DNA from 2 places in the Chitinophaga sp. NPDC101104 genome. Region 1 is predicted to be linked to the other one. Evidence: riboswitches for the same ligand, from Rfam matches in the RefSeq annotation. Region 1 holds a riboswitch; the other holds the start of a gene.
What was found. Region 1 has a riboswitch for thiamine pyrophosphate ahead of ACQKLP_RS06780 (TonB-dependent receptor). Riboswitches for the same ligand answer to the same signal wherever they lie in the genome.
Positions count from the first base shown of each region.

Region 2: linked by a shared signal. The riboswitch ahead of thiS (sulfur carrier protein ThiS) and the one ahead of ACQKLP_RS06780 (TonB-dependent receptor) in region 1 are both predicted to bind thiamine pyrophosphate.

Region 1 covers NZ_JBNNSF010000001.1:1,648,810-1,663,522, forward strand. Annotated here, with positions in the region: gene argB (acetylglutamate kinase) at 1-464, shown strand, start outside; gene ACQKLP_RS06755 (M20 family metallo-hydrolase) at 469-1,542, shown strand; gene ACQKLP_RS06760 (GNAT family N-acetyltransferase) at 1,548-2,126, shown strand; gene argH (argininosuccinate lyase) at 2,138-3,469, shown strand; gene ACQKLP_RS06770 (hypothetical protein) at 3,545-3,919, opposite strand; gene ACQKLP_RS06775 (AraC family transcriptional regulator ligand-binding domain-containing protein) at 4,073-5,080, shown strand; gene ACQKLP_RS06780 (TonB-dependent receptor) at 5,144-7,516, opposite strand; TPP riboswitch at 7,622-7,714, opposite strand; gene ACQKLP_RS06785 (single-stranded DNA-binding protein) at 7,890-8,297, shown strand; gene ACQKLP_RS06790 (YgiT-type zinc finger protein) at 8,812-9,045, shown strand; tRNA gene ACQKLP_RS06795 (tRNA-Met) at 9,910-9,981, shown strand; tRNA gene ACQKLP_RS06800 (tRNA-Met) at 10,529-10,600, shown strand; gene era (GTPase Era) at 10,800-11,675, shown strand; gene der (ribosome biogenesis GTPase Der) at 11,701-13,014, shown strand; gene ACQKLP_RS06815 (hypothetical protein) at 13,095-13,298, shown strand; gene ACQKLP_RS06820 (hypothetical protein) at 13,413-13,628, shown strand; gene ACQKLP_RS06825 (hypothetical protein) at 13,739-14,281, shown strand; gene ACQKLP_RS06830 (hypothetical protein) at 14,363-14,713, shown strand, end outside.
Region 2 covers NZ_JBNNSF010000001.1:182,100-196,812, reverse strand. Annotated here, with positions in the region: gene ACQKLP_RS00895 (efflux RND transporter periplasmic adaptor subunit) at 1-773, opposite strand, end outside; gene ACQKLP_RS00890 (TolC family protein) at 782-2,143, opposite strand; gene ACQKLP_RS00885 (TetR/AcrR family transcriptional regulator) at 2,166-2,774, opposite strand; gene ACQKLP_RS00880 (TetR/AcrR family transcriptional regulator) at 2,776-3,384, opposite strand; gene ACQKLP_RS00875 (pyridoxal phosphate-dependent aminotransferase) at 4,082-5,341, opposite strand; gene dnaN (DNA polymerase III subunit beta) at 5,630-6,748, shown strand; gene ACQKLP_RS00865 (sterol desaturase family protein) at 7,046-7,885, shown strand; gene ACQKLP_RS00860 (hypothetical protein) at 7,894-8,172, shown strand; gene ACQKLP_RS00855 (hypothetical protein) at 8,330-8,638, opposite strand; gene ACQKLP_RS00850 (lipocalin family protein) at 8,739-9,227, opposite strand; gene ACQKLP_RS00845 (sugar O-acetyltransferase) at 9,265-9,840, opposite strand; TPP riboswitch at 10,412-10,513, shown strand; gene thiS (sulfur carrier protein ThiS) at 10,564-10,767, shown strand; gene thiC (phosphomethylpyrimidine synthase ThiC) at 11,346-13,157, shown strand; gene ACQKLP_RS00830 (thiamine phosphate synthase) at 13,154-14,140, shown strand; gene ACQKLP_RS00825 (hydroxymethylpyrimidine/phosphomethylpyrimidine kinase) at 14,125-14,713, shown strand, end outside.

The DNA.
Region 1 (14,713 bases):
TGAAGCGCCCCGTGAAAGACGTCGACTACGGTTTCGTGGGAGACATCCCCGCCGGCACCGTGCAGACCGCTCCGCTGCAACTCCTGCTGGACGCAGGCCTCACGCCGGTCCTGTCTCCGCTCACGCACGACGGGAAAGGACAAATCCTCAATACCAACGCCGATACCATCGCCTCTTCGGTGGCCGTGGCCCTCGCTGCGCATTACGACGTTCGCCTGGTTTTCTGTTTCGAAAAGAAAGGCGTGCTGCGCGATGCGAACGACGATGATTCGGTGATCAACCTGATCAACCAGGACGTGTACCGCGAGCTGCTGGCCGCCGGCGCACTGTCAGACGGCATTCTTCCCAAACTGGAGAACGCCTTCGCGGCCATCGGGAACGGGGTGAAAGAAGTGCTGATCGGCCATGCGGACGATCTGCGCCGCAACACCACCGATGCCGTGGCCGGTACCTTAATATGCTGACTATATGTGGAATCAACAACGCTATGAAGGCGCCGTTCAGCTACTGAAAACGCTCATCGCCACGCCTTCCTTTTCCAAAGAGGAAGACGGCACCGCCGCTATCCTGGCGGGCTTCATGGAAGATCACGGGGTAAAGTACCATCGTCATCTCAACAATGTCTGGGCGCTCAATAAGCATTTCGATCCGGCAAAACCCACCATCCTCCTCAATTCCCATCACGACACCGTTAAGCCCAACCCGCAATATACCCGCGATCCATTTGCCCCCACCGTGGAAGACGGCAAGCTTTTCGGCCTCGGCTCCAACGACGCCGGCGGCTGTCTGGTGAGCCTCATCGCGGCGTTCCTGCATTTTTACGAAACGGAAAATCTTCCTTACAATATCGCCATCGCCGCCACGGCGGAAGAAGAAATCAGCGGCGTCAACGGCATCGAAAGCGTATTGCCCCTGCTGCCGGAAATCGACTTCGCCATCGTAGGCGAGCCCACGAAAACCGACCTTGCCATCGCCGAAAAAGGCTTGATGGTGCTGGATTGCGTGGCCCATGGCAAAGCCGGGCACGCCGCCCGCGACGAGGGAGACAATGCCGTGTATCATGCGATCGACGATATCAACTGGTTCCGCAATTACCGCTTCCCCAACGTGAGCGAAACGCTGGGGCCGGTGAAAATGAGCGTGACCGTGATCCATACTTCCAACAAGGCGCATAACGTGGTGCCGGCGGAATGTTCGTTTGTGGTGGATTGCCGCGCTACCGACCAGTACACCCTGGAAGAAATGTTGGAAACCGTCCGCGCGAACGTGAAATGCGATGTAAAGCCGCGCTCCATGCGCATGCGGCCTTCCTTCATCCCGAAAGAGCATCCGCTCGTGCAGGCGGGCATCGGCCTGGGGAAACAGCTGTACGGCTCGCCCACCACGTCTGACCAGGCGCTGATACCGGCTACTTCGGTGAAAGTGGGCCCGGGCGACAGTGCGCGCTCGCATTCGGCCGACGAATTCATTTACCTCGACGAGATCCGCCAGGGCATCGATACCTACATCCGCCTGCTGTCTGTCGTGAATGGCGTAAATTAGTGGCAATGAAACAGCTCATCCTCGAAAATAAACGTGTACTGCTGCGTCCGCTGGAAATGGAGGATACCGACAGCCTGCTGGAAGTGTCGCTAGAACCGGAGATGTGGGCGGTGGGCTCTACGGCCATCCGCGACCGCGCAGAGCTGGAACGCTACATCCAGACGGCGTTGGCCGAAAGGGAGCGCGGGGAGTCTGTCCCGTTTACGATCATCGACAAGCAAAACGGCCGGATCGCCGGCAGCACCCGCTACGCAGCGATTTCGAGCCAGCATAAGCGCGCCGAGATCGGGTACACCTGGATCCATCCCGATTTTCAGCGCACCGGCCTCAACCGCGCCATGAAATTCGCCATGCTGCAATACGCATTCGAAGTCTGGGGGCTGAACCGGATAGAGCTGAAAACGGACGAGCGCAACGAAAAATCCCGCAACGCCATGCTGGGCATCGGCTGCAAGCAGGAAGGGATTTTGCGGCATCATATGGTTACATGGACGGGCCACCTGCGCAATTCCGTGTATTTCAGCATGCTCCGCGAAGAATGGCCGGACGTCCGCCAGCGGATTTTCGGCAAATATGATTTTTAAACTGATTGACGATGAAACTTTGGCAGAAAGATAAAGCCTCCCTTGCGGCGGTAGAACAGTTCACCGTAGGCCGCGACCGCGAAATGGACGCTTACCTCGCGCCCTTCGACGTGCTCGGCTCGCTGGCGCATATCGCCATGCTGGAATCCGTAGGGCTGCTGCCCGCGGAAGACCTGGCCGTGCTGCAAAAGGAACTGAAGAATATCTACCGCGAAATCGCCGAAGGGAATTTTGTGCTGGAAGACGGCGTGGAAGACATCCACTCGCAGGTGGAGCTGCTGCTCACCCGCCGCGTGGGCGAATCCGGCAAGAAGATCCACAGTGGCCGGTCCCGCAACGACCAGGTGCTGGTAGACCTCAAGCTGTTCCTCCGCCATGAACTGGAAACGATCGTGGGCGAAACGAAGGAACTTTTCGACCTTTTGCAACAGCAGAGCGAGCAGTATAAAGGCTTCCTCGTGCCCGGGTACACCCATCTCCAGATCGCGATGCCCAGTTCGTTCGGGCTGTGGTTCGGCGCGTATGCGGAAAGCCTGGTAGACGACCTGATCATGCTGCAGGGCGCTTACCGGGTGGTGAACAAAAACCCCCTGGGCTCGGCGGCCGGCTACGGCTCGTCGTTCCCGCTAAACCGGACGATGACCACGAAGCTGCTGGGCTTCGAGGCGCTCAACCACAACGTGGTGTACGCACAGATGGGCCGCGGTAAAACGGAGAAACTGGTGGCCTTCGCGCTGGCAGGCATCGCCGCTACCGTGTCGCGCATGGCAATGGACGCTACGCTGTTCATGAACCAGAACTTCGGGTTCATCGGTTTCCCCGACGAGCTGACGACCGGTTCGTCTATCATGCCCCACAAAAAGAACCCCGACGTCTGGGAGCTCATCCGCTCGCATTGCAACAAACTGCAGGCGCTGCCCAACGAGATCGCCATGATGACGGTCAACCTGCCGTCCGGCTACCACCGCGATCTGCAGCTGCTGAAGGAAAACCTGTTCCCCGCGTTCGAAACGCTGCGCAGCTGCCTGCGGATGAGCCGCCTCATGCTGGAAAACATCCGCATCAAGGAAGATATCCTCAAAGATGAAAAATACCGTTACCTGTTCAGCGTGGAAGTCGTGAACCGCCTCGTACTGGAAGGCACGCCGTTCCGCGAAGCGTATAAACAGGTTGGGCTCGACATCGAAAGCGGCAAATTCGAACCGGATACAGACATCCGCCATACCCACGAAGGCAGCATCGGCAACTTGCAGAACGATGCCATCAAAGCCCAGATGGACGCGGTGATCGGCGGATTCCCCTTCGCCTCGGTACACGCGGCGATCGATGCGCTCGTTAAATAATCTCGAAAGTATTTCCGGAAATAGAAAAGGGACGCCTGCTGAAGACGTCCCTTTTTTCATGTGTATATCCTGATGTCAGGCGGTGGCGAAGCTGCGCATCCCTTTTTGCTGGAGAATGGCCATGGCGGCTACCCACAGCGCTACGCCGGCGATCAGTAAGATGCCGATCCCGGAGATCAGCGAAAAGAGAAAGAGAATGGCCACGGCGCTGCCGATCACCCAGATCGTATCCAGCCGGATGATCCATTTTACCGAGGCAGGAGAAGGGCGTTGCGCCACGAACAGCACGCCCGAAGCGAAAACGACGAGGAACAGCCCTACAGCCACGAAGGGCGCGGTGGCGGTTACGCCGAAAATGTTTGCGGCTACACCGGGGAAAATCGCCAGCAGCAGGCCGGTTGCGAGGGAAGAAATGCCATTGATGCGTAAGGTGGTGGTTAAAGGTATCATGGTGTTTGTGTTTTGATTTGTTTGATTTAATGATACAAAAGTAGCGCGGCCCACCCGCCCGGGAGTTATCCGCAGGCGACTATCAATTGTCATTTCACGACAACCGTCGTATCTTCCCGCCACGCCGCTCTAACTTTGGTGAAAACTTCCGCCATGCAGGACCATCAGCAACAATTACTTCGCGCATTATTGGCCTACGCTACGCAACGCGGCGCCGATCCCAAAAGGCTATGTGCCCTTTCCAACATCGATGCGCGCATATTACAACAGGGGCACCCCGTGGCGGTAACCGCCGCTCAAATCAACAGTCTCTGGAAAAACGCCGCCCATGCGGCAGCAGATCCGCTCTTCGGGTTGCACTTCGGCGAATCCATGCAACTGGCGGCCCTGGGCGTGGTGGGACAGATCATCCAGACCAGCAATTCCATAGGCGAAGCGGTGGCGCACGCAGGCGCATTGACGCCGCTGCTCACCGATATGTTCCGCATGCATACCGATCACGGTGCCCAACAGTTTTCCATGCGCTTCGTGGCCGATCCCGTCAAAGCCGCCGATCATCCCCATACTTTCAAACATTTCAGCGCGTTCATCGCCATGTTCGCGGTGCATGAGCTGGACGGCCTGCTCATGCGCCGGTTGTCGCCGGTCGCCGTGCAATTGCCTTACGATGTGGGAGAAACGGCGGAGTTCGAACGGGTGCTGCGTTGCCCGCTGAAAAAGAAGGGCGAAACGCTCACCCTTACGTTCGACAACAGCTGGCTGCACCAGGAAATCCTGTCGGCCAATTACGAACTGCAAAGCATCCTGCTGCAACAGGTCCACGCGCTGCAAGCGGGCGCCCAGCCGGCGGGGGATTTTCATGCGCGCATCTTTCAATACCTGCTTACCAATTCTTATCTCTATTCCGCGTCCCTCGAATCCGTGGCGGCAAATTTCAGCATGAGCCCGCGGAGCCTGCAACGCAAGCTCGCCGGAGAAGGTGTTACTTTCCTGCAGGTGCAGGACGAAGTCCGCAAGGCCCTGGCGCTGGACTATCTCCGTTCCGGCCATCATTCCGTCAAAGACATCGCGTATATGCTTGGCTACAACGAGTCGAGCGCCTTCCTCAAAGCCTTCAAACGGTGGACGGGCAAGACGCCCGGCGAAATGCGCATGGCATAAAAAGACGAAGCCGGCGTTGTGCGCCGGCTTCAATACTTGGTTCGGATATGGTTTTCATGAACGTTACAGACCGATTTTCACACCGGCCATAAAATTAATGCCCGCCATAGGGAAATAATTATTGATCGCTTTCATGGTGCCGCCTTCCAGGTAACCGTAGGTGTAGCCATTGGGCGCGTATTGTTTATCGGTAAGATTGTAGGCGATGAACTGGAGTCCCAGCTCGCGGAAGATCCGCTGCGGAACGGTGTAGTTGAGGCGCAGGTCGGTAACGGCGTAGCCATCGAGCCGGCGGTTTTTATCGCCTGAATTGTCGAGGTATTGCGGGCCTACGCCTTTCTCGACGAGGTCTGCCGAAAATCCTTTGAACGGCCGGAACGTCAGCGTAGCGCCGCCCACGAAAGAAGGGGAGAACGCGATTTCCGTGCTTTCGTAGGTCTGCGGTTTCTGGCCGCCGTTGTCCCAATCGTCGAGGTACTCCGTGAATGCGCTGATGCGGTTGCGGCTGAAAGCAGCGTTCGCCTGAACGGTGAACCATGCGGCGGGCGTGTATTGTCCTTCCACTTCGATCCCCAGGCGATAGCTTTCCGGGATGTTGGTGCGGGCATATGCGCCTACGTCGTTGATACGGCCGGTGGGCACGAGCTGGTTGCGGTAGTTCATGTAGTACACGTTCGCCTGAACGCCAGCGTTGGCGCCGCGCCAAACGTAGCCTGCTTCGAGGTTACGGAGGGTTTCATGCAGCGGGGCCTGTGCGCCGCCCACTTCGAAATCGTCGCGGTTCGGCTCCTTGTTGCCGATGGCGTAAGAAGCGTAAACGTGTTGGCGTTCGTTGATCGTGAAAGTGGCGCCGCCTTTGGGATTGAAGAAATCGTATTTTTTATGTTGACGGATGCCCGGGTTCTTGCGGAAACCGTCGAGCTCGTAGTTCACGTGCCTGTATTGCAGGTCGGCAAAGAGTTTCAGTTTGCTGGTCAACGCGTATTCACCTTTCCAGTAAACGTTCAGGTCGGTCTTGAGCGCGTCGAGGTCATACCAGCGGAAGTCTTTGTCGAATCCGCCTTTTTCCGCCCAGATCACTTTACCATAATGGTTTCCTTCGTACTTGTTCCAGCCGCCGCCTGCCGTCCAGGTGAACCTTTTGAGGTCGTGACGGATGGAAAAGATGCCGCCGTAGAAGTGGTTGTCGAGCCACAACTGGCGGATGAGGTCGCTTTGATGCGTGGTATCGCCATCGTGTACGGGGCCGGTGATGCCATAATCCGCGTACCAGTCGTTTTCCCGCCAGTTTTCATAGTAACCCTTGCCGCGGGTGTAATGCAGGGCGGCATTGAAATGGAGGTTGGAGCGGAAGGCGTGGTTGAACAGCAGCTGGTAATGGTCTTGCTGGTAATTATCGGTTTCGTTGTCGTAGAACCCGCCTTTATCCATTTTTCCGTTGGGGTTGTACGTCCGGCCGTATTCCTTGATCTCGGCGTCGGTGGAGCCGGTCCAGGCCTGGTAGGTTTTTTCCTTGCCGGAGAAGACGTTGAGGCGGATGGAGGATTTACCGGCGATGTAGGCGAAAGAGGTGTAGAAAGATTTGAGGTCGGAGGTGGCGCGGTCTATATACCCGTTTGAGGAGATTTTCGACAGGCGCACATCGGCGGTGAAGTGATCGTTGATCAACCCGGAGCCTGCGCTGACGGTGGTTTTCCAGCTGTCGAACGAGCCGTAGGAGGCGTTGATTTCGCCGTATGCTTTATCGCGGAATTCGTTGGTGGACAGGTTGAGCGATGCGCCGAAAGCGCCGGCGCCGTTGGTGGAGGTGCCTACGCCGCGTTGCAGCTGGATGCTGGAAACGGAGGAGGCGAAGTCGGGCATGTTGACGAAGAAAGTGCCTTGTGATTCCGCGTCGTTAATGGGGATGCCGTTAACGGTGACGTTGATGCGGGTGATGTCGGAGCCACGGACGCGCAGGCCGGTGTATCCGATGCCGGCCCCGGCGTCGGAGTTGGTGGTGACGGACGGGAGTTGGTTGAGGAGGAGGGGGAGGTCTTGTCCCAGGTTTTGTTTGGCGATGTCTTCGCGGCGGAGCTCGGACTTGGTGAAGGGCGAGTTGGTGCCGGCGCGGAGGGAGGTGATTTCCACGGGTTTCACGAACAGTCCGGTTTCGGAGAGGGTGAAATGCAGTGTGGAGGTGCCTTTACGGAGGGTGTCCCTGGCGGGGGCGTATCCGAGGAAGCTGGCCTGTACGATGGCGGGCTGTTGTTTGGGAAGGGGGAGTGAGAATCGGCCGCTGGCGTCGGTGATAGCGGAGGGGCCGTTAAGAATGGCGATGGTGGCGCCTTCCAGTGGTTGGCCGGTGCGCGCGTCGGTGGCGGTGCCGGAGAGTGTTCTTTGTGCCAGTGCGGCGGTGGTGCAGCAAAGCAGGGCAAAGAGCAGGAGATGTTTCATGATCGGTTCCTGTTTATGACGGTTTAAAGGTTCGATGACCAATAGCGGAGCTGGGCCGGTGAAGGCCGCGCCGATGTACTATCGCAATAAAAACAGGTAAGTAGGAAATGTGCCGCTTACCTTTCCTTACCAGCATTACCTGGTTAGGTTCAACGGGTTTGATCTCAGCCTGATAGTAAGGCACCCCGAGGTGAAAAGGGCCGTTTACGGGCCCGTATTCTGGGCAAAGGTAGCTATAGCGCCCGAAAAAAGCCGAAATAATTTTTCGTGTTTTGAAAATTGCCTTAACTTACGATTCGTTAACCCGATACTGCTTTCTGATAGAATAATTCCCATAGCCAACTTTTTTATTTGTTAACCTAAATCACAAACAATGATTAAGATTCAATTGATCGGTCACCTGGGTAAGAATGCTGTTTTGCATGAGGTGAACGGTAAGCAGGTGCTGAATTTCAGTGTGGCGCATAATGAGCGTTACAAGAATGCGCAGGGCGTGGCGCAGGAGCGCACGATCTGGGCCGACTGTGCGATGTGGGCGCCGAATGCGGTGGGGGCTTATCTGCTGCAGGGGACGTACGTGTATGTGGAGGGGGTGCCATTCCTGGATATGTACACGACGCAGAGTGGTTCGCCGGCATGTGCGCTGAAGGTGCGGGTCACGAACGTGCAGTTGTTGAATCACGGTCCGCGGCTGGAGGGGAAGCCCGGGGGCGAGGGTTCCCAGGAGGGCGGACTGGCGGCCCCGGTGCCGGAAGACGTGACGGAGGAGCTGCCGTTTTGATGCGTCACTAAACTGATCCATGTTATTTCGATGATAAGTACAGGCAGCCGGCTGGAACGGCCCGGCTGCCTGCATCCATACCCCTGGGCCGGTGCGCGGCTTGGGGTGGGAGAGGTGTGTGCTTTCGGGGGGGAGGGGGAATGATGGGTGATATAGCCAATTCAATGGCGGACGGTTAGAATTTAGATTAAGCGGGTCGAAAGAACAGTAAAATGTGTTGATTGATTGAGTATTAAATGGAAGATTGATTATTGAAACAGCCGATTCAAAGGTGGGTGGAAGGAATATGAGAATGAGTTGATGTAATGGATGGTTAAAAAAGCTGACTGATAGGGAAATAAAATGAAAGTATCGGGTAGGTGATATTGCGTTTTATGTGCAGTGATGAAAGTTGAAGTGTGAAGTCGAAAGGAAAGTCATTCCAGCTATATGGGATGTACCTGTTTGTTAAGAGCGAATTCGGTAAAAGGAGCCGGTAAGGAAACGAGCTTTATTCACCGAAAATTTAGACAATATGGAATGTACGAAATGCAGCAAAGGAAAAAGAGAACGGGGACAAGTCAGCGTTTATCTTGAAAGAGATGACGCCGTATTCGTAGTTCGTGGCGTTCCCGCGGATATCTGCGACGCATGTGGATATTACGACGTGTCTCCTGAAATTATGGATATACTGGAAAAGAAAGCAACGAACATTCTCCAACAGGAAGCGCATATGAAGTTAATGCATTTGCGGCCGGGATCGGCATAACTGGCTGTGATAAACTACGGTAAATCCGGTGGGTGGAACACATACATTCATATCTGAATTGGCTGTATAACATCAAACAGGAATGGTTAGGCCTGTATTTGATTACCGCGTCAACGGAGATGACAGCGGTAAGGATACATGGTTTGATAGCAATTGATATTGTTGTCGTCCGTAACAAGGAAAACAACGGATATTGTTGTAGTTCGGCATGATTTTACAAGGCGAATGTTGACAACTGCGGTCGGCCCGACTTGTGGAACACTTACATTTATTTCCGATTTGTCTGTATGACTTACAGGTGGGAATAGTTGTGCCGGTACCCATTTTCCGAGTCGATAAAGATGATCATGGTATATTTATATTGTTTCATGAATGTATCGTCATAATGGAAGTGACTGCAGTCATTCATCTTAGATGAACACAGTTGAAATTGTTTCATTTCGGCCTGGTGCTGCACGGCGAGCGCTGGCAACAGGAGTAATCTTGACTTGTGGAATGCATACATTTATTTTCGATTTGGCGGTATAATTTCCAAACAGGAATGACAGTGCCAGTAATCAATTTCCATGTTGACGGAGACGGCTGTGGCATGAATGTGTTGCTTCACATGAATGTATTGTTTCATGGAAAGGGAAATTGCCGTTAGCCTTCGGCGGGAAACACAAATGAGATTGTTGTAGTCAGGGTTGTTTCAGGTGTCAACGGTTGCTAACAGCATGCTTTTATGGATTTGGAAGAAAAAATATTTTCGGCTGTAACCTTTTGTGGTGGATGGTTTTGGTGTAATTAGAATTTATTTCTCCAGGGGGAATGAAAAATAAATTTCGCTTTAGGAAATATTTTCACTTACATTTGCACCCACATTGCGAGGTAGAGCAGAGGTAGCTCGTCGGGCTCATAACCCGAAGGTCAGAGGTTCGAATCCCCTCCTCGCTACAGCGGAAACCGCGATCACAGTAATAAGTGTTCGCGGTTTTTTTTGTTGCATTTTTTCGCAAGCCCCAATTACAATCCTATGCCCGAATAGATGGAGCATTTCTTTACGGCTATCCCGGTTCTTTTCGTAATGGAACTGGTTTTATAGAAAATACACCGCCAGAAATAATGAACTCACCCGTTAATTGCCAAAGCCAGTGTGACTTGATATCCTTCCCGATTCTTTCTTATTAAATCCGGAAGGCGTAGGTACAACAGGTAAAACGTACTCGATGGGATGGGCCAAGGTGTTAAATAGCAATTTCGAATACTTCAAAGATTAGCTTTACAGGGTTTGAAAGCTTACATGGCAAAAGCTATCTAAATGTGTCATAATGCCATTGTTAGCACCCGCCACCTCACAAAATCGTACAGCTTGTAAAATTTTTTTATTCCCTTGTAACCAGCCGTAGGGAAGCGTCCCCGGCCAATCACTAACAACAGTAATCCCCTAATTCCCAAAAAATATTTGTCAACCAATATAATTCCCTTACCTTTGCAACCACATTGCGAGGTAGAGCAGAGGTAGCTCGTCGGGCTCATAACCCGAAGGTCAGAGGTTCGAATCCCCTCCTCGCTACGAAAGAAAGTCGGAATCCCGCTCCCGGAGCGGGATTCACTTTTTTATAAACATCAGGGCCACACGTACGGATATCCGCAAAAATGCACCGTCTATCGAATCATGCCGAACCGCTTCGGCTTTTTTTATTTGTGCTACCTTTGCAGCCGAACTCCCCGGTATCACATCCCCGAGGCCGTTCAACGAATTAAATTTTATAATGATGCATCGCGCAGGTTTTGTCAATATTTTCGGGAAACCGAACGCAGGAAAATCAACCCTCCTGAACGCCATCCTCGGCGAAAAACTCGCCATCGTTTCCCCTAAAGTCCAAACCACCCGCCACCGCATCACCGGCGTTCTCACCGAGCCCGGCTACCAGATCGTCTTCTCGGACACCCCCGGCATCATCGACCCGAAGTATAAAATGCACGAGAAAATGATGTCGGCCGTGAAATCCGCCCTCGAAGACGCCGACGTTGCCCTCCTCCTTATGGACGGCCGCGATAACCTCGACGAATGCCTCGAGCTCTTCGGTTCCCTCAAGCTAAAAGGCACCTCCATCCTCGTTATCAACAAGATGGACAACCTCGAAGCCCCCGCCATCGAAGAAATCAAAGCCAAATGCCTCGCCTGGGGCAAAGCCAAATCCGTCGTCTTCATCTCCGCCATCCAGAAGAAAAATATCGACCTCCTCAAAAAGGAAATCGTTCAGCTCCTCCCCGAAAGCGAGCCCTTCTACCCGGAAGACACGCTCACAGACCGCTCTACCCGCTTCTTCGTAGCCGAAATGGTCCGTGAACAGATCTTCCACCTCTTCGAAGACGAAATCCCCTATCACACCGCCGTGGTAGTCACCCTCTTCCAGGAAAAACAAACACTGACCAAAATATCCGCCGATATCGTCGTAACCCGCGAAACGCAAAAAGGCATCATCCTCGGCGAAAGGGGACGGTCCATCCGCGAAATCGGGTCACGCGCCAGACAGGAAATCGAAAAATTCCTCGACCGGAAAGTTTTCCTCGAGCTCCATGTCAAAGTGCGCGACAAATGGCGCGATAACGATAATTACCTCCGTGAATACGGATTATTGTAAACAACGACTTTAAAATCAGAATAATATGCCAGGGTTCACAGTAGCCATCGTCGGACGCCCGAACGTTGGGAAATCCACCCTCTTCAACCGCCTGCTCGAACAACGCAAGGCCATCGTCGACGACGTCAGCGGCGTTACCCGCGACCGCCAGTACGGCATCGCCGATTGGAACGGCAAAACCTTCAACGTCATCGACACCGGCGGCTTCGTATCCCGCTCCGAAGACGTGTTCGAACGCGAGATCCGCAAACAGGTGAAAATCGCCATGGAAGAAGCCAACGTGCTCATTTTCATGTGCGACGTGACCACCGGCATCACCGATCTCGACGCCGATGTGGCCGACCTGCTCCGCCGCTCCTCCAAACCCGTGTACCTCGCCGTTAACAAGGTAGACAACCACGAACGCCAGCTCGAAGCCACCGAATTCTATTCCCTGGGCTTCGAAAACATACATTTCCTTTCTTCCATGACCGGTAGCGGTACGGGCGAACTGCTCGACGATATCGCCGCCCTCATCCCCGAAGAAGAACAGGCGACCAATGAAAACGACGGCATCCCCAAGATCGCCATCATTGGCCAGCCGAACGTAGGTAAATCCTCGCTCCTCAACGCCCTCATCGGCGAAGAGCGCAACATCGTTTCCGACATCGCCGGCACTACCCGCGATACCATCCATACCCGCTACCGCCTGTTCCAGAAGGATTTCATGCTGATCGACACGGCCGGTATCCGCCGCAAGGCCAAAGTGCACGAAGACCTCGAGTTCTATTCCGTGATCCGTGCCATCAAGGCGCTGGACGAAGCCGATGTATGCCTCCTCATCCTCGACGCCGAAAAAGGCATCGCAGGGCAGGACCTCAGCATCTTCAGCCTCGCCGCCCGCAAAGGCAAGGGCCTGGTGATTTTCGTGAATAAATGGGATTTGGTGGATAAACAGACGAACACTGCCCGCGATTACGAAAAGGCACTGCGCGAGCGCATCGCGCCGTTTACCGACGTGCCCATCATCTTCGGTTCCGTGATCGAGAAGCAGCGTATCTTCAAAGCCGTGGAAACCGCCCTGGAAGTGTATGACAACCGCCAGCGCAAGGTGCAGACCTCCGTGTTGAACGATGTCATGCTCAAGGCGATCGAAGCGCACCGTCCGCCGGTAGTACGCGGCACGGCCATCAAAATCAAGTACGTGACGCAGCTGCCCACGCATACGCCGGCCTTCGCGTTTTTCGCCAATTTGCCCGACGATATCAAAACGCCGTATAAAAATTACCTGGAGAACAAACTCCGCGAAAACTTTAATTTCCAGGGAGTTCCGATCCGGATTTTCTTCCGGAAGAAATAATTTCTCCGTATTACATTAAAATTTATTTTGTAATACAGGAATTTTGAATACCTTTGCGGCGTTTTAAAACAAACATCAACATGAAAAAATTATTCGTACTCGCTATCGCTGTTGGCGCATTCGTAGCTTGCAACAACGCTGCTACCACTTCTAACGACTCTACCAACGTAGCTACCGATTCTCCGGTTGTTACTGCTCCGGTTGTAGCTGATTCCGCTGTTGTAGCTGACTCCGCTGTAGTTGCTGATTCTGCTGTTGTAGCTGATAGCACTCACAAACACTAATTAGCGTTTGATGAAAGTATATGGTCCTTCCGGTGCAAACCGGAAGGACTTTTTTTTGTTTGGCACAGTCATTGCGCGGGTTTGGAATATTAAACCATCAAAACCATATCTCAGATGAAAAAGTTATTCCTGCTCGCATTCGCCGCCGGACTTTTCGCGGCCTGCAACAACAACGCATCCAACAACGCTGATTCTACTGCTGTTCCGACCGATTCTCCGGCGATGGAAGAAACAACGCCCCTGCCGCCGGACACATCCATGCAAGCTACTGACTCTACCAGCCTGAACCAGACGCCGGCTACCGACAGTGCTGCTGCACCGAAGCAATAGGTTCGTACGTTGAAAACGCATATAGATCCTCCCGGCTCCTGGCCGGGAGGATTTTTGCTTGTTTGGCACAGCAATTGTTCAGATGGGGAACTAACTAACCGGAACGAGCAATGAAACGAAGCCTGATAACGATGTTGCTGCTATGCAGCCTGCATGTGTTTGCCACCGCCCAGAACGACCCCGGGAACTATGTGTTCCGCTTCCCCGGTACAGACCTCCGCGGCCTGGCCCAGCTCCCGCAAGCCACGCGCGACAGCATCCTTTCGGCTTTCTCCCGCTTCGACCCCGCCACGCTCGATTTCTCGCAGGCTTCCCCGCAACACGGCGCCGCGCTGCGCTCCGTGCTCATGGATATGATGGAAACGGTACGCACCGTCATCCGCGACCCTTCGTCCGCCGGCGAAATGGACCGCAAAATGTCCGTTCTCCAGCGGAAAATGGATGAAGTCCAGGAAAATATCATCGAGGAAGATGCGCTCAAACAGCTGAAGCAGACCTACGAAAACGATCGCGCCCGCCGCACCCGGGAGTTCGAATTGCGCTCCTACAGCAGCGACCGGGAGCAGAAAATGGCCAAACGCCAGCTGGAACAGGAATTGCGCGATCTCCGCAAAGATTACGAAGAGGAACGGGCGCGCGTCCGGCATCGTTGATTCCCCCTTTCATGTCATAGGCCCGGTAACCGGGAACCCTTATTTTTGGGTCAGAATACCCTATAACCGAACCGTACGCCTATGAAATCCGCACCCTTCTGGTATGCCTTGCGCATATGGCTGGCCAGTGTGGCCATTTCGCCGCTCATTTTCATTATCACTATTTTCGACCGCATGCCGGGCAGCATCCTGCTCGATTTTGTGCTGTCGATATTGTTGCTGGCCGTGTCCATGCTTTTCGGGCTCCCGTCGCTATTCGTTTTCGGATGGTTGATGGCACGCAAATTCGCCACCGGGGCGGGCGAGCCGGAACTGAGAAGCTACGCTTCGCGCTGCGCGCCGTTCGTGCTGGCGTTTAACTTTTTAATGCTGTGGGTGATTTTACGGTCTGACGTGCTCGCTGATCCGTGGTTTTACCTCCGGCTGGTTGGC
Region 2 (14,713 bases), 1.5 Mb from region 1:
GTCACTTCCATTTCTACCGGGTAGCTGAGCGTTTGGTCGCCTTTGGCGGCAATGAAGGTGATTTTTCCGGTATACTGGATCTCGGGGTATACGTTGGTGGTCACGTTCACTTTGTCGCCCAGGTTGAGGTTGACAACCTGCATTTCCGGAACGGTAACGCGGAGTTTGAGGCGGCTTACGTCTACGATGTCGAACATTTTGGTGCCGGCGGAGAGGTAAGTTCCCTTTTCCACGTATTTGGCGTTGATGAACCCGGAGATGGGGGCTTTCACGTACGTATCGTTGACTTTGCGGCTGGCGGCTTCGTAGCGGCTAACGGCAAGGTCGTACTGGAGGCGGGCGTCGTCCATTTGTTTCTGGGTTACGCCGCCGGTCTTGAAAGCGGACTCATACCTGTCTTTATCTACTCTCAGTTGTGCGAGATTGGCTTTTGCGGAAGCCAGGTCGGTACCTACGATCTCATCGTCGACCCGCGCCATGATCTGGCCTTGTTTCACGTAGCTGCCTTCGTCTACGAGCAATTGATTGATGCGGCCGGAGGCTTCAGCGAGGTAGGTCAGTTCCTTGAACGGCTCGAAGTTGCCGTTGGCGGCGAAGTGTTGATCGAAATCCACACGGGTCGCCTTTTCGGTGAGCACGGGAATTTCGCCGGAGTTGCTTTGTTTCACGAATTCCGTCTTGGCGACGTTGGCTGCCTTGTTGGCGTTGAGTTTCCAGACGATGGCCGCGAGGGCTGCTATAGTTAAAGTGCCGTAGATTAAAACTTTCTTCATGGCTTGCATTAGTTTAAGAGTGAGGGCAGGTTACCGTGTGATTTGATGAGGTCGAGCTCTGCGAGTTTGTACTGGAGCAGGGCTTCGTTATAGCTGTTCTGGGCTTCGGCGAGGGAGGTCTCCGAGTTGAGGAGGTCCGTCAGGTTGGCGAGGCCCAGGTTGTAGTTATTTTGGGTGGATGCGTACACCTCGTCGGCGAGGGCTACGTTTTCCTTTTGCGACTTGATGGTACTGAGGCTGTTCAGCAGGCTGAGCCTTGCGTTCTCGAACGCGGTGGTCAGTTCCATTTTGTTGGCATCCAGTTTTTTGGCGATCTGCTCCAGGGTGTAATTGGCCTGGTTCACGCGGCTGCGGCGGGCGAAGCCGTCGAAGATGGGGATCTTCAATGTCAGCCCGATGGAAGCCATGCCGAAATTATTGGCGGTGCCGTTGTTGCCTTTGAACATGTCGAACTTGTCGCTCAGGCTGTTATAGGAATACCGGCCGTTGAAGGAAAGGCTGGGGAAGTATTCGGCGATGTACGCTTTCTTCTGGAATTGTTGCAGCTCTTCGTTTTTCTTCAACAGTTTGTATTCGGTACGGTTAGACAGGTTGAATTCCCCGAAATCCGTCGTCACCGCGGCTTTCTGTTCGATATCGCTCAGGGCGAGGGGAGGGAACTCGAGGTCTTCGGTTACCGGCATGCCCATGGCTTGTTTCAGCTTGTTCTCGTCCACTTTCAGCTGGTTGATCAGCTGGCTTTTCTGGGTCTGGTAGTTCACCAGGCTCACTTTGATGCGGTCGAGATCGATCCTTTTGGCCAGGCCGTTATCGAGCTGGCTTTGGGTGGTTTCGACGAGTTTGGTCATCTTGTCGATATTGCTTTGCACTACGTTGAGTTTTTCCTGTTTTACGAGGAGGCTGTAGTAAAGCGCCGAAACATTATAGATGACAACTTCTTTCGTTTGTTGCGTTTGGAGGGTGTAATATTCTTCACCGGAGCGGGCGGCCTGGAGGCCGGTGAAAACGCTCTGGTTGAACAGTTGCTGGTTCAGTTCAGCGGTGGCCGAAGCGTTCCAGGTGGTACCTACGGGGAGCGCCACCGGTTTGCCGGGCTCGTCGCGGTTGAATTCTCCGGGGAGCACCATCACCTGTTTCTTGATGTTGTCGGTGATGTTGGCGTTACCGGTGATCTGGGGGAGGGCCTGGGCGCGGACTTCCAGGGTTTTCTGCTTGCCGATCTGCTCTTCCAGGCGGCTGACGGCCAGCTGCTGGTTATGATCCAGCGCAAAACGGAGGGCCTCCTGCAGCGACAGCTGTTTCGTTTGTGCGTAAACGTTCGTGGTCCAGGCGGAAGAGAGGAACAGGAACGGTATGATCCATTTTTTCATGCTGTGTATTGTGACGATAGTGTTATGCGGTGATAGCGGAAGGAAGGTATGTTTCCAGCAGCGCCTGTCCTTCCGGGGTGGCGATGCCGTTGATATAATGAACGGTGAGCTGGTACATGACGTCGTGCAGTTCGAACTGCGCGGCGGGGAAATGCATCGGGTTGAAGAGCGAATCCATCTGGAGGAGCCGCAGGTGCACCATGATGTCTGTCCGCAGGTTGTGCCGGTAGAGCCCTTCGCGGATGCCTCTCTCCAGGTTGCCGAGCACGGTGGCCGCCATTTCATCCTGTTTGAAATGCTGCACCCGCTTCCAGGCGGAGGGGTGGTATTTCTCCAGTTCGAAGAGGAGGATGGGGTTGGTGCTCCGCGCCATGTGCTCGGTGTGGTTGATAGACATCACGAGCTCATCGATCGCGTTCTTTCCGGCGTTGTGACATTCGGCGAGCCGGTCGCGGTAGGTGTCGGTCATATAGCCGGTCACTTCGTCGATCAGTTCGTTTTTGTCGGAGAAGTGTTCGTAAACTGTTTTCTTGGAGATACCGCATTCCCGGGCGATGTCTTGCATCGTGATGCTTTTCACCCCGAAAGTTTTGCACAAGCGCAGCGTTGTTTCCAGAATCCTGTCTCGCATCTTACTTTTTTAATGAATTGATGAATATGTCGGCCAGTTGCACCTGCCACTCCCGCACCCTTTCAAATTCCTCGTCACTGATCTCTTCACTTAAATCCTTGCTAACCAGTGACAGGCGCAAGCCGATCATAGCATGCATATACAAGGCGGCGACCTTTGCCGGGTCTGCGCTTACCATTTCTCCACGGTCGACGCCTTTTTCGATGATGTTTGTGATGATACCTATTTCCCGGTCGCGCGCGGCTTCGAAGGCTTTGTTCGCGATGCGCACCAGGTGTTTGTCTTTCAACACTTTAAACAATTCGAGCCGGCAAAACCTGCGGGCGAATTCGTGCCTGGTGGCGATGAGCTCCATGAAGGCCTGGCGGGCGGTTACGGCCTGGTCGGCTTTTTCCTGGAGATCGTGGAAATAGGTTTCCCCGGCTTTTTCGAGCACGGCTACGTGCAGTGCCTGTTTGTCGGGGAAATAGTAATACAGGGATGCTTTGGAGCAATGGAGGTCTTCCGCGATTTCGTTCATGGTCGTTTTGGAGGCGCCATAATACGTGAACCGTTTCAGTGCCGCATCGATGATGCGTTCCCTTGTTTCATCCCTGTTTTCAGTTAACATTAACTTTCTGACTTTTTTAGTTATAAAGTCAAAATTAGAAACTTCTGTTGAATTTAGTAAGCACAGTTGACCATTTAACGCATTTTTAACGATTTGGTGACAGATGGGAGTTTAGGGAGTTTCCTGGGTTTGAGGGGATTGCAAGTGTTTGAGGATGAATTGGACGGAAACCGGTCGAAAATCAATTTAAATTGATAATCAACAACTTAATATATTATTAGCCATTTTACACAAAAGACGCTTTTTAAATTACGCATTAAAACCTTTTGTGTAAAAGTGTAATTAATAGGGTTTTAGGCGATTTGAGGCGATGCATAACGATATGGGGCTGCCTATCAGTTAAAATATTTTACCCGACAAAACGGGCTGATTTTCAATCGGATTTTTCCGGAAGGCGATGGATAATTTATGTGGGCATTCCGGTGGAGCTTTCATTTTCCGGGAAAACCTGTCCATCGCGCTTTCAGTTTTCCGCAATTACGCATTAAAAATATTTGTGTAAAATTATCATTAATAGCGGTTTAAGCTGCATGAATGCCTGTCTAACGTGCAGGGTGGCCATATCAGCGAAAGTTAAAAGTGATTGATTTTCATTGATTTGCATGTTACACTAAAGCCGCGCCGGGTTAAAAAGAAACGGCCCCGGTGTGGAGCGCACCGGGGCCGGGTATTGTTACCATTATATATATGGTATGGCTTATTTCAGTTTCTCAAGCGCAGCTTTGAGGGCGCTCAGCATTGCGGGGATCTCTTCCTTCACGCAGGTACCCACGCTCAGGCGATACCAGGGAGAAGTACGGTCGGACCCGAACGCGTAGAACGGAACTACCGCCAGTTTCGCCTCGTCGAGGATGTAGCTGGTAACGGCGCCCTGGTCTTCCAGCACTTTCCCGTCGGCAGTGGTTTTGCCTTTCAGGTCGAGCTTGATGGTCAGGTAAATCGCTGCCTGGGGAGCGATGGCGTCTACGGCGTGGCCGGCTTTCTTCAGCGCGTCGAACCCTTCGTAGATTTTCACGAGGCGTTCTTCCACTTCGCCTTTGAAAAGAGCGAGGTATTTATCGACGTTTTCTTTCTGCACGAGGTACTTGGCCGCGGCTTTCTGTTCTGCCATGGGGCTCCAGGCGCCAACGTGGGAAAGGATGGATTTCATTTTGCTCATCACGTGCTTGGGACCGAGTGCCCAACCCACGCGCACGCCGGTACCGGCGAAAGCTTTGGACATACCGTCGATGAAGATGGTATAATCCTTCATTTCCGGACGGAGGGAAACGGGGTTGTAGTGCTGCGTATCGCCGAAAGTGAGTACCCAGTACATCTGGTCGAACAGTACGTAGAGGGGTTTTTCACCGGCGGAGCGGCTTTTATTTTCTTCCAGTACCATGTCGCAGATCTCTTCCAGTTGTTTTTTGGCGAAGGTGGTGCCGGTCGGGTTCTGGGGAGAGCAGAGGGCGAGGAGGGTAGCGCCTTTGAGGAGGGGCTTCAGTTCGGCCGCGGTAGGCATGAAGTCGTTTTCCACTTTGGTTTCGAGCACCACGTGCTCGCCTTCCAGGAAGTGGGTGTAGTGGTTGTTGTTCCAGGACGGGGTAGCGTAGATCACTTTCTCGCCGCGGTCAACGATGGTGCGGTAAGTTGCGTAGATGATGGGGCGGCCGCCGCAGGAGATCACGATCTCGCTCAGCGGGTCGTAATCGAGACCCTCGCGCTCGCTGATAAACTGGCCTACCGCTTTGCGGAGCTCCAGGATACCGTCTGCCGGAGGATAGTTGGTGTATTTATCCCGGTATGCCTGGCAGATTTCGTTTTCGAACTCCAGGGGGATGGGGAAAACCTTGGGATCGAAATCGCCAATGGTGAAATTATAGATCTTTTCACCCTTAGCCTGCTTTTCCTTGATCTCTCCTGCAAGTTTGATTATTTCGGAACCTATCAGCGTTTCGGCTAAATGAGACAGTTTCATATCCCTTGATTTTGATTTTAATGAAATGATGTTTTTTGCGCCCGCAAAATTAACCGATTTGACAATAATTTAAAAGAACCGGTACATTGTTTTCAATATTTTCAATATACAGGCATTTTCCCGGATATTTATTCAAGAAATGACGATTTAACTGCATTTTTGACAAGCAGCATTCGTCTTTCGCATTTTTGTTTGTTGCCATGCGATGTGGAAAAGCCGAGGGTGGATCATTGGCGAAACTTTCTATCTTTGTTTGCCTTACATTTGCAACAATTATTAAGTAACCTTATGAAGTTTATCGTTTCTTCCTCCACTTTACTGAAACAATTGCAACAGATCAGCGGCGTGATCAACTCCAACACCGTGCTGCCCATTCTCGAAGATTTTCTTTTCCAGATCGAAAAGAATGAGCTGACCGTTGTGGCCACCGACCTGGAAACCGTGATGAAGGTGAAACTGGAGGTAGAGGCCAAGGAAAGCGGCCGCATCTGTATCCCGGCCAAGATCCTCATGGATTCCCTGAAGAACCTGCCCGATCAACCGCTGACCTTCAACATCGATCTCAATTCCTTCGCTGTCGAAATCACTTCCGACAACGGTAAATACAAGGTGATGGGCGAAAACCCGGAGAACTTCCCGAAAGAGCCCGCGGCAGAAGACGCCACCAATTTCACCATGATCTCCTCTGCACTGCTCACGGCCATCAACAAAACGCTGTTCGCCGTTAGCAACGACGATCTCCGCCCACAGATGACCGGCGTGTTCTTCGAGCTCCACCCGGACAATATCACTTTCGTGGCTACGGACGCGCACCGGCTGGTAAAGTACGTTCGGACGGACGTGAAATGCCCGCAGGACGATACTTTCATCGTCCCCAAAAAGCCGCTGAACCTGCTGAAATCCGCTATTCCCGATAACGAAAGCGAGATCCGCATCGCCTACAGCAGCAACCACTTCTTCGTTTCCCACGAGAACGCACAAATGATCTGCCGCCTGATCGACGCGCGTTTCCCCGATTATAAAGTGGTGATCCCGAAAGACAATCCGTACCGCCTCACCCTCGTGAAAAGCGATTTCCAGAACGCCCTGAAGCGGGTGAGCGTGTTCGCCAACAAGAGCACCAACCAGGTGGCGCTGAGCATCAGCGGCTCCGAGCTGCAGCTTTCCGCGCAGGATGTGGACTTCTCTTTCGAAGGTAACGAGCGCATGAGCTGCCAGTACAGCGGCGAGGACATGCAGATCGCTTTCAACGCCAAATTCCTCATCGAAATGCTGCACGCAGCAGAGGGAGACGAAATCACCATCGACCTGAGCGCGCCGACCAAGGCCGGCATCCTCCGCCCGGTAGAAAAAGCCGAAGAGGAAGACCTGCTCATGCTGGTGATGCCCCTGCTGATGAACAACTGATCATCGAACGAATCCGCATAGAAAAAGCCGCCCGTCAAAAGGCGGCTTTTTTATTTCCCATGGAAAACCATTATATATTAAACAATTCCGGCATTCTTCTCCCAAACCCCATTTTCTCTCCACGCTTAATTTTTTCTTGTTATATAAATAAATCTATGAATGAAAACCTTCCTTCAGCCGTAAGAAATATATGGGCTGAAACCCGCCACTATTGGGCAAAATGTCGTAATTTCTAAGTGATAACAACCGTAAGGATTCATAACTGGTCCGCTTACACGACCCGAAACGCTGGTACGAATGATGGAGTTTTTCGAACATATACCATCACACTACCGCACCGCGATGCTGGTAGCTGGGCTGGTGCTCCTCTGGGTGATCGAAGGCGTGATCCCGAGGATGCGGTTCCGGAATAACCGGTTCAAACATGCGGGCACGAACCTGTTTTTCACGCTGACCACGGCGCTGGTAAACCTGGGGTTCGCTTTTTTGATCGTAAGTGTGTCTGACTGGACGGCCAGCAAGCCCTTCGGGCTGTTGTACCTCTTCGGGATGCCGGTTTGGCTGCATTGCCTGCTGGCGGTAATGATGATGGATTTCATCGGGGCCTGGCTGGTGCATTGGGTACAACACAAAACGGCGTGGATGTGGCATTTCCACAAAATCCACCATACAGACACGGCGGTAGATGCCACTACGGCTTTGCGGCATCACCCGGTGGAGAGTGTTTTCAGGGTGGGCGCGCTGCTGTTGGCCATTTTCACGATGGGCGTGCCGATGTGGATGGTGATGTTTTACCAGTCGCTCTCCGCATTCATGAGCCAGTTCAACCACGCCAATATCCATTTGCCGCAGGCGGTGGACAGGGCGCTGAGCTGGGTGATCGTTTCGCCGGACATGCACAAGGTGCATCACAGCCGTTATCAACCGGAGACCGATTCGAATTACGCCAATATATTTTCTATCTGGGACCGCCTATTTGGCACGTTCGTGACCGTGAAAGATACGACCCGTCTTCGTTATGGGTTGGATGAGTACCTGGATGAACGATATCAGCAGATCGGGCCCTTGCTGAAGACACCGTGGGAAGATGTGCCGGTCGCGGACCCGCAACATCAACAGACAGGATTGCACCAATAGCCAATTTTTTGATCACTTATAATTCGTACACAATGCACCACCCAACAAGTCTGCCCAAGATTGCAGGTTTTGCATCCATTTTCATCGGCGTAGTTGCCGCTGCGTTCGCTTTCATCACTAAATCGCCCGAAGCATCGGTTTACATGGGCTCGGCGGGAGTTGCGCTTTGCGTGGTTTCGGCCGTTATTGCCCGCAAGAATATTGATGAATTGCAAATGACCGTTGCCGGTTTGTTTTTAGCGATCGTAGCCACTGCGATCGGGATCTGGCAAATGTATAACCTGTAAACAGCGCAAGCTGGACCGCAAGTTCCTCTCTTAGGCGATGGTGAAAACCATACCCGCCTGATGAAGAACCTCCCGAATCCTGAACGGGGAACTTGCGTTACTATCCTGTTGACTCCCTGGCCGAAGCGACCCTTTGTAACCCGAAAGGCCGGTCCTCCTATCCCGATATCCATGAAACAACGCTGATGATGCAGTCGCCACCTGGAAAGGTAGCCGGCGGATGATTTTCTTTCCTTTTACGGGCAAACGGAGCATTTCCGGCGAAATTTTCGCCGGAAGGGGTTGTTCTTTGCTTTTGCGTCCCGTTGCCCTTAATTCCTGCTTTCTTGCTGCCAAACGCGGTCAACTTCCCCTGAAAACCTTTACCATGGCTGATCCATCCAATCCCATCCTGCATTGCGCGGGAAAGACCGGCCTGGGTTTGCTGACCTTTTACCGTTCCGATGCATAAATGGATTTGCGTCACTTCGCCCTAAAACCAGCGGGGAGGATTTCCCGGAAAAATGTTTTTGGCGGAATTTGCAGAAAGCTTGCTGGCGTGGTGTTTCCGGGAATTAAGCTGGTGGTTACCTGCGTTTTTTGGAACCGGTGGAGGTTTGGCGTTTGAACGTTTCGATATGGCCTTCTGCGGCGTTTACGGGGTGGACGCGGAGGGCGGTATCGGAGAGTTCCCGGATGAGGAGGGTGTCTGTCTGCAGGAAGATAGTGTCTGCTTTGGAGTATCCGGCGAGGCCGTGGAGGAGGAGGGTGTCGTTATGGATGCTCCAGGATTGGTATTTGAGGGATTCCAGCTGGATGGAGGAGGCTTTGCCTCCTTTTTTGAGTTGAAACCCGAGGAGGAGGGTGTCTACCCCTTCGGCGGGCTGTACCCAGCGGCCGGGGAGAAGAGTGGAATCGACATGAACAGCATCCAATGCCACGGCGGGCTCCAGCGGCCGTTCGATGAAGATGGTGTCGCTTCCGGTAACGGCTACACTGTCTTTATGCGCCTCACCTTCGCCGTTGTTACAAGCGGCGGCGAGGAGGAGGATCGCTGGCAGGAGGATGCGGGTCATACGAATGGTTGTTTAATGTATCCTATCAAAGATAATGCTAAACAGGTGGTTGTGTCCCGATCGCGCGAATAATCCGTGCAGGATTGCCGCCGACCAGAGTGTTCGGGGGTACGTTTTTCGTCACCACCGCTCCTGCGGCTACTACCGAGTTTTCACCGATCGTTACTCCCCCGATGATGATGGCGCCTGCCGCGATCCAGACATTGCTCCCGATCACGATGGGTTTCCCGATGGTGATGGCGCGGCGGGCTGTGGGGTCTACGGGGTGGCCGGTGGTAATAATGCTGACGTTTGGCCCGATCATGACGTCGTCGCCGATATCGAGGCCACCGAGGTCATAAAACGTACAGTTCTGATTGATGAAAACATTGCGGCCTACGCGGATTTCGTTCCCTCCGGCGGTGTAGAAGGGCGGGATGAGGATGAATTTTTCGTCGACCGTCTGCCCGATCAGCTGACTGAACAGTTCGCGGACCTGGTCGGCGTCATTGAACGTTAGCCGGTTGATGGCTGCGGTGAGGGTCATGGCGCGGCGGGTGTTGGCTACCATCGCGGAAGATTCCGGAGTTTGCCGGTGAATGATCTTGACTTCGGCGTTATTTAATGCTTCCATAGGGATAAAGTTAGTGGAATGATGGATGTTGATGCCTTTACCGGAATACTTTAATTATTCCCAATAGTTCGTTCGGTTAAATGATGGACCGTCCCAATACGCTCCATGAAGTCCATGGCCATTTCCGGGAAACGATGCTTTCCTCTATCGACAAGGCTCTTGGCAAATTGGGCAAATACTGATTTTGGTGAATGCCAATGGTGAAAGTTTTTACGAGTGCTTTTTTCTATTGTTTTTGCCTATGAAAAATTTATCGTGGTTTTTAGATTGCGTGGGGAACTTTTATGTTTTGCGCTTCTATTCAAAACGGATGAAGCTGACACGAGTTTTACATACCATGAACATCATCCGTGTATCGGTGTGGACAACTTCTCGTCAAATTCGTATTAATATCGTTACAAGTTCGGCTTTCTTTCTCCGGAACTAGGGTGCCAGGGCGTGCTTTATTTTGGAAGGATCGGCGACTAAGGAATTTCAAAGAGCATTCTCACTGTAGCGATGCGAATTTCGCGTCATATGAATGTGTGTGTTTTATCCAATTTGGAAATTGGCCCTTCATCGCTTAGATTTGTAATCACTTTAGGGGTGTTTTCCCGGAAACGGGAAAACTGAGATGATACCCTCAGTACCTGATGCAGTTCACACTGCCGTAGGGAAAAGTAATACTGAACTCCTTCTCTCACATCCTTAAAGTTTATTGTTTCACTTAAATTCCTTGCAAACATGGAAGTGCTTGTAAACAATAAACTTTATGCGGTGCAGCCGGAAACCTCCGTTACTGCGCTCTTACAGTTTATTCAGCTTTCAACCGGCAAAGGTATCGCCGTAGCGGTGAACCGAAGGGTCATACCCAGGCCAGACTGGCCCAGTACCCTGCTTGTGCCAGACGATCAGGTGACCATTATCCAGGCCACCCAGGGCGGATAATGGGGACTGCGTCAGCGATGCGCGCTATTGGTACGGTTTTCATTTCGAGATCCCAGACGGTTTCGCGTTCAGTGGGCAGGTTCCGTTTGATGCCTGCATACTCCGGAGCACAATCAATCACCCTCACATAAAATGACGGTGTTGAATGGTTCAACCGGCAACACTTTATAACGTGTTAAATCGTCGTTCATAGATTGAAATTGATTACGCATCATCACTGCCGGTCATTGGCAACGGTGACCAGTGTTGCTTCCATGTTCCATTGCCGGGAATTGCCGGGAGACCAGGCAGGAATACGCGCCTTTGTTGGCAATAACGTCTGGCTACCACCAGATTGCTTTCCAACGAAGCCATCCACCATCGCTGACTGACACAGGAATCCGCATCGTCATCGTCCATTAACAAAGACGAAGGCGCAACAACGCTTCCGGCGTAGCTGCCCGCAATCGCTGATCACGGCACATCAATTATTATTTACCGGCATCCGCACCAATCACAAGGAGCCGGACGAGCTTTTGCGCCTCCCGGGGACGTAAGGCCCTCTTCATGCCCATTCGTAACCTTTTATCTTTTTCAACATGCAACACCGTATTACCCGCACGCCATTTCCTGCCTCACAGAAGATCTATGTCGAGGGTTCCAGGCCAGACATTCAAGTAGCCATGCGCGAAATCTCCCAGACAGACACGCGCGCTCATGGCCGCCAGGGCGCTTCCACACCGAATCCTTCCGTTACGGTGTACGATACCAGCGGCCCTTATACCGACCCTTCCATTTTCATAGACCCCGCGAAAGGGCTGCCCCGATTCCGCGAAAACTGGATCGACGAAAGGGGAGACGTTCTTACGCTGCCAGCCCTGACTTCCGACTACGGCCGCGCCCGCCTCGCAGATCCTGCCCTGGCGCACCTCCGCACGGGTGAACCGCCGCTGCCGCGCAAGGCGCGCGCCGGCTCCAACGTCACCCAACTGCACTACGCCCGCAAAGGCATCATTACTCCTGAGATGGAATACATCGCTATCCGGGAAAATCAACGGGCAGACGTCGCTTTCCGGGACGGAGACCCGCTCTGGCAACAACATCGCGGTACGGGCAATGCGCCCAGGCTTATAACTCCGGAGTTCGTCCGCAGTGAAATCGCCGCCGGCAGGGCCATCATCCCCGCCAACATCAATCATCCGGAAAGTGAGCCCATGATCATCGGGCGCAATTTCCTCGTCAAAATCAACGCCAACATCGGCAATTCCGCCGTCAGCTCGTCTATCGAAGAAGAGGTGGAAAAGGCAGTATGGGCTTGTCGCTGGGGAGCAGATACCATCATGGACCTCAGTACCGGCAAAAACATCCATGAAACCCGCGAATGGATCATCCGGAACTGCCCTGTCCCCCTCGGGACCGTCCCTATTTACCAGGCGCTGGAAAAAGTGAACGGCAAAGCCGAAGCCCTTACCTGGGAAATCTTCCGCGACACATTGATCGAACAGGCCGAGCAGGGCGTCGATTATTTCACGATCCATGCCGGTGTGCTGCTCCGCTATGTTCCGTTGACCGCCAAAAGGATGACGGGCATCGTTTCGCGCGGGGGTTCCATCATGGCGAAATGGTGCCTCGCCCATCACCAGGAAAACTTCCTCTACACGCATTTCGACGAGATATGCGAAATCATGAAAGCGTACGACGTCTCCTTCTCCCTGGGCGACGGCCTCCGCCCCGGCTCCATCGCCGATGCCAACGATGCGGCTCAGTTCGGGGAACTGGAAACCCTCGGCGAACTGACCCACCGCGCCTGGAAGCAGGATGTGCAGGTAATGATCGAAGGCCCGGGACACGTGCCTATGCACCTCATCAAGGAGAACATGGACAAACAGCTGGAACATTGCCACGAAGCGCCTTTCTATACGCTCGGCCCCCTCACTACCGACATCGCCCCGGGATACGACCATATTACTTCCGCTATCGGCGCGGCGATGATCGGCTGGTATGGCACGGCCATGCTGTGTTATGTTACACCGAAGGAACACCTGGGCCTCCCCGACCGGGATGACGTAAAACAGGGCGTGATCACCTACAAACTGGCGGCACATGCGGCAGACCTGGCGAAAGGACATCCGGGCGCGCAGCACCGGGACAACGCTCTCAGCCAGGCGCGCTTCGAGTTCCGTTGGGAAGACCAGTTCAACCTATCGCTCGACCCCGATACTGCCCGCAGTTATCACGACGCTACACTTCCGGCGGAAGGCGCGAAGGTGGCGCATTTCTGCTCCATGTGCGGCCCGCAGTTCTGCTCCATGAAGATTTCGCAGGAAGTCCGCGAGCACGCAGAAAGAGATGCTGCCATGGCCGAAAAAGCAAAAGATTTCACCGCCAGGGGAGGGGAGATCTACGCATGATCTGGCTCATCACAGCACCGGAGTTTCCTTTGCCGGAAATGTACCAGGAGCAGGAAAGGTTAACAACGCACCTCCCTGAATCGGCCGGGCACTCGATGCCTGGGCACGAGGTAATTACCCGCGATCAGGAAGAACATACAACACCATTCCCAGGATCGGCCGGGCACTCGATGCCTGGGCACGAGGTAATTACCCGCGATCAGGAAGTGCGCACTACACTATTCCCTGGTTCGGCACAACGCTTCAAGTCTGGGCACCAGAGAATTCCCCGCAATCAGGACGTGCGCACAACACAATTCCCTGAAGCGGCCGGGCACCTGTTGCCTGAACACGAACTAAACCTCTGCGATCAAGCATCTCGCAAAACGCCGTTCCCTGAAGCCGCCGGCCACATGCTGTCTGAACACGAAGTCATCCAATCCGCGTTCGATGCAGGATTGGAAACCCTCCTGCTCCGTAAACCCGGCTGGAACGAAAGCGACTACGCCCGGTGGTTGGAGGGCCTGCCCAGTCAACATCGCGCCAAAGTTATCGTTGCTACTTTCCCTTCGCTGGTGGAAACGTTTATGCTGAAAGGCGTTCACCTCAGCGAAGATGCCCGTGCTAAAACTGCGCCCTACGAAATCCGGAAACTCCGCGAGGCGGGCAAATGGGTCAGCACTTCCATTCACCACGATTCAACGGTCGTTTCCGGATTCGATTTCGTGCTGATGGGCCCCGTGTTCGACAGTATCTCCAAACCCGGCTACAATGCACGGCCCTGCCAGTCGATCCCTCCGAACGCCATTGCCATCGGCGGGATCCATGCAGGGAATATCGCAGCAGCCCGGGCAAAAGGGTTCTGCGGCGCAGCCGTATTGGGCGCGGCCTGGGGGGAACCCGAACGCATGAGCGAAATAATTTCCACTTTGATAACCGCATGGCCTTCTTCAAAAAATTCAATTCACCCATTTAAACCCGACTCACCATGCCTTTTGCCATGAGCCTCGCCGGCCTCGACCCCTCGGGAGGAGCAGGCCTCCTCGCCGATATCAAAACCTTCGAAGCCTGGCACCTCCGCGGGCTCGGCGTTTGCACCGCACTCACCGTTCAAACCGACACCGAATTCCTTGGCGTGGAATGGGTCAGCGCCGATAATATCATCGCCCAGGCATTGCCACTCGTGCAGCAATACCCCGTGGATTATTGTAAAATCGGCATCGTTTCGCACCCCGAAACGATCGCGGAAGTAATTGCCGCACTGCGCGCCGTCCGGCCCGGCATCGCATTCGTGCTCGACCCCGTGCTGCGCGCCTCGGCTGGTTATGTTTTCCATAACGCCATTCACGCACATTGGGCGTCCGTACTTCCCTCGCTTACTTTGCTCACACCGAATTACGATGAAGCCGTAGCCATGAGCGGCCTTCCCGATGGAGAAGCCGGCGCCAAAGCAATGGCGCATCATTGCGCTGTGCTGCTCAAAGGCGGCCATCGGCCCCTCAAACCCGGTGTAGATACCCTCTTTCACCAGGATTCCGCAACAGACTTCGCTCCGCCCGCCAGCAATGCCTTCCCGA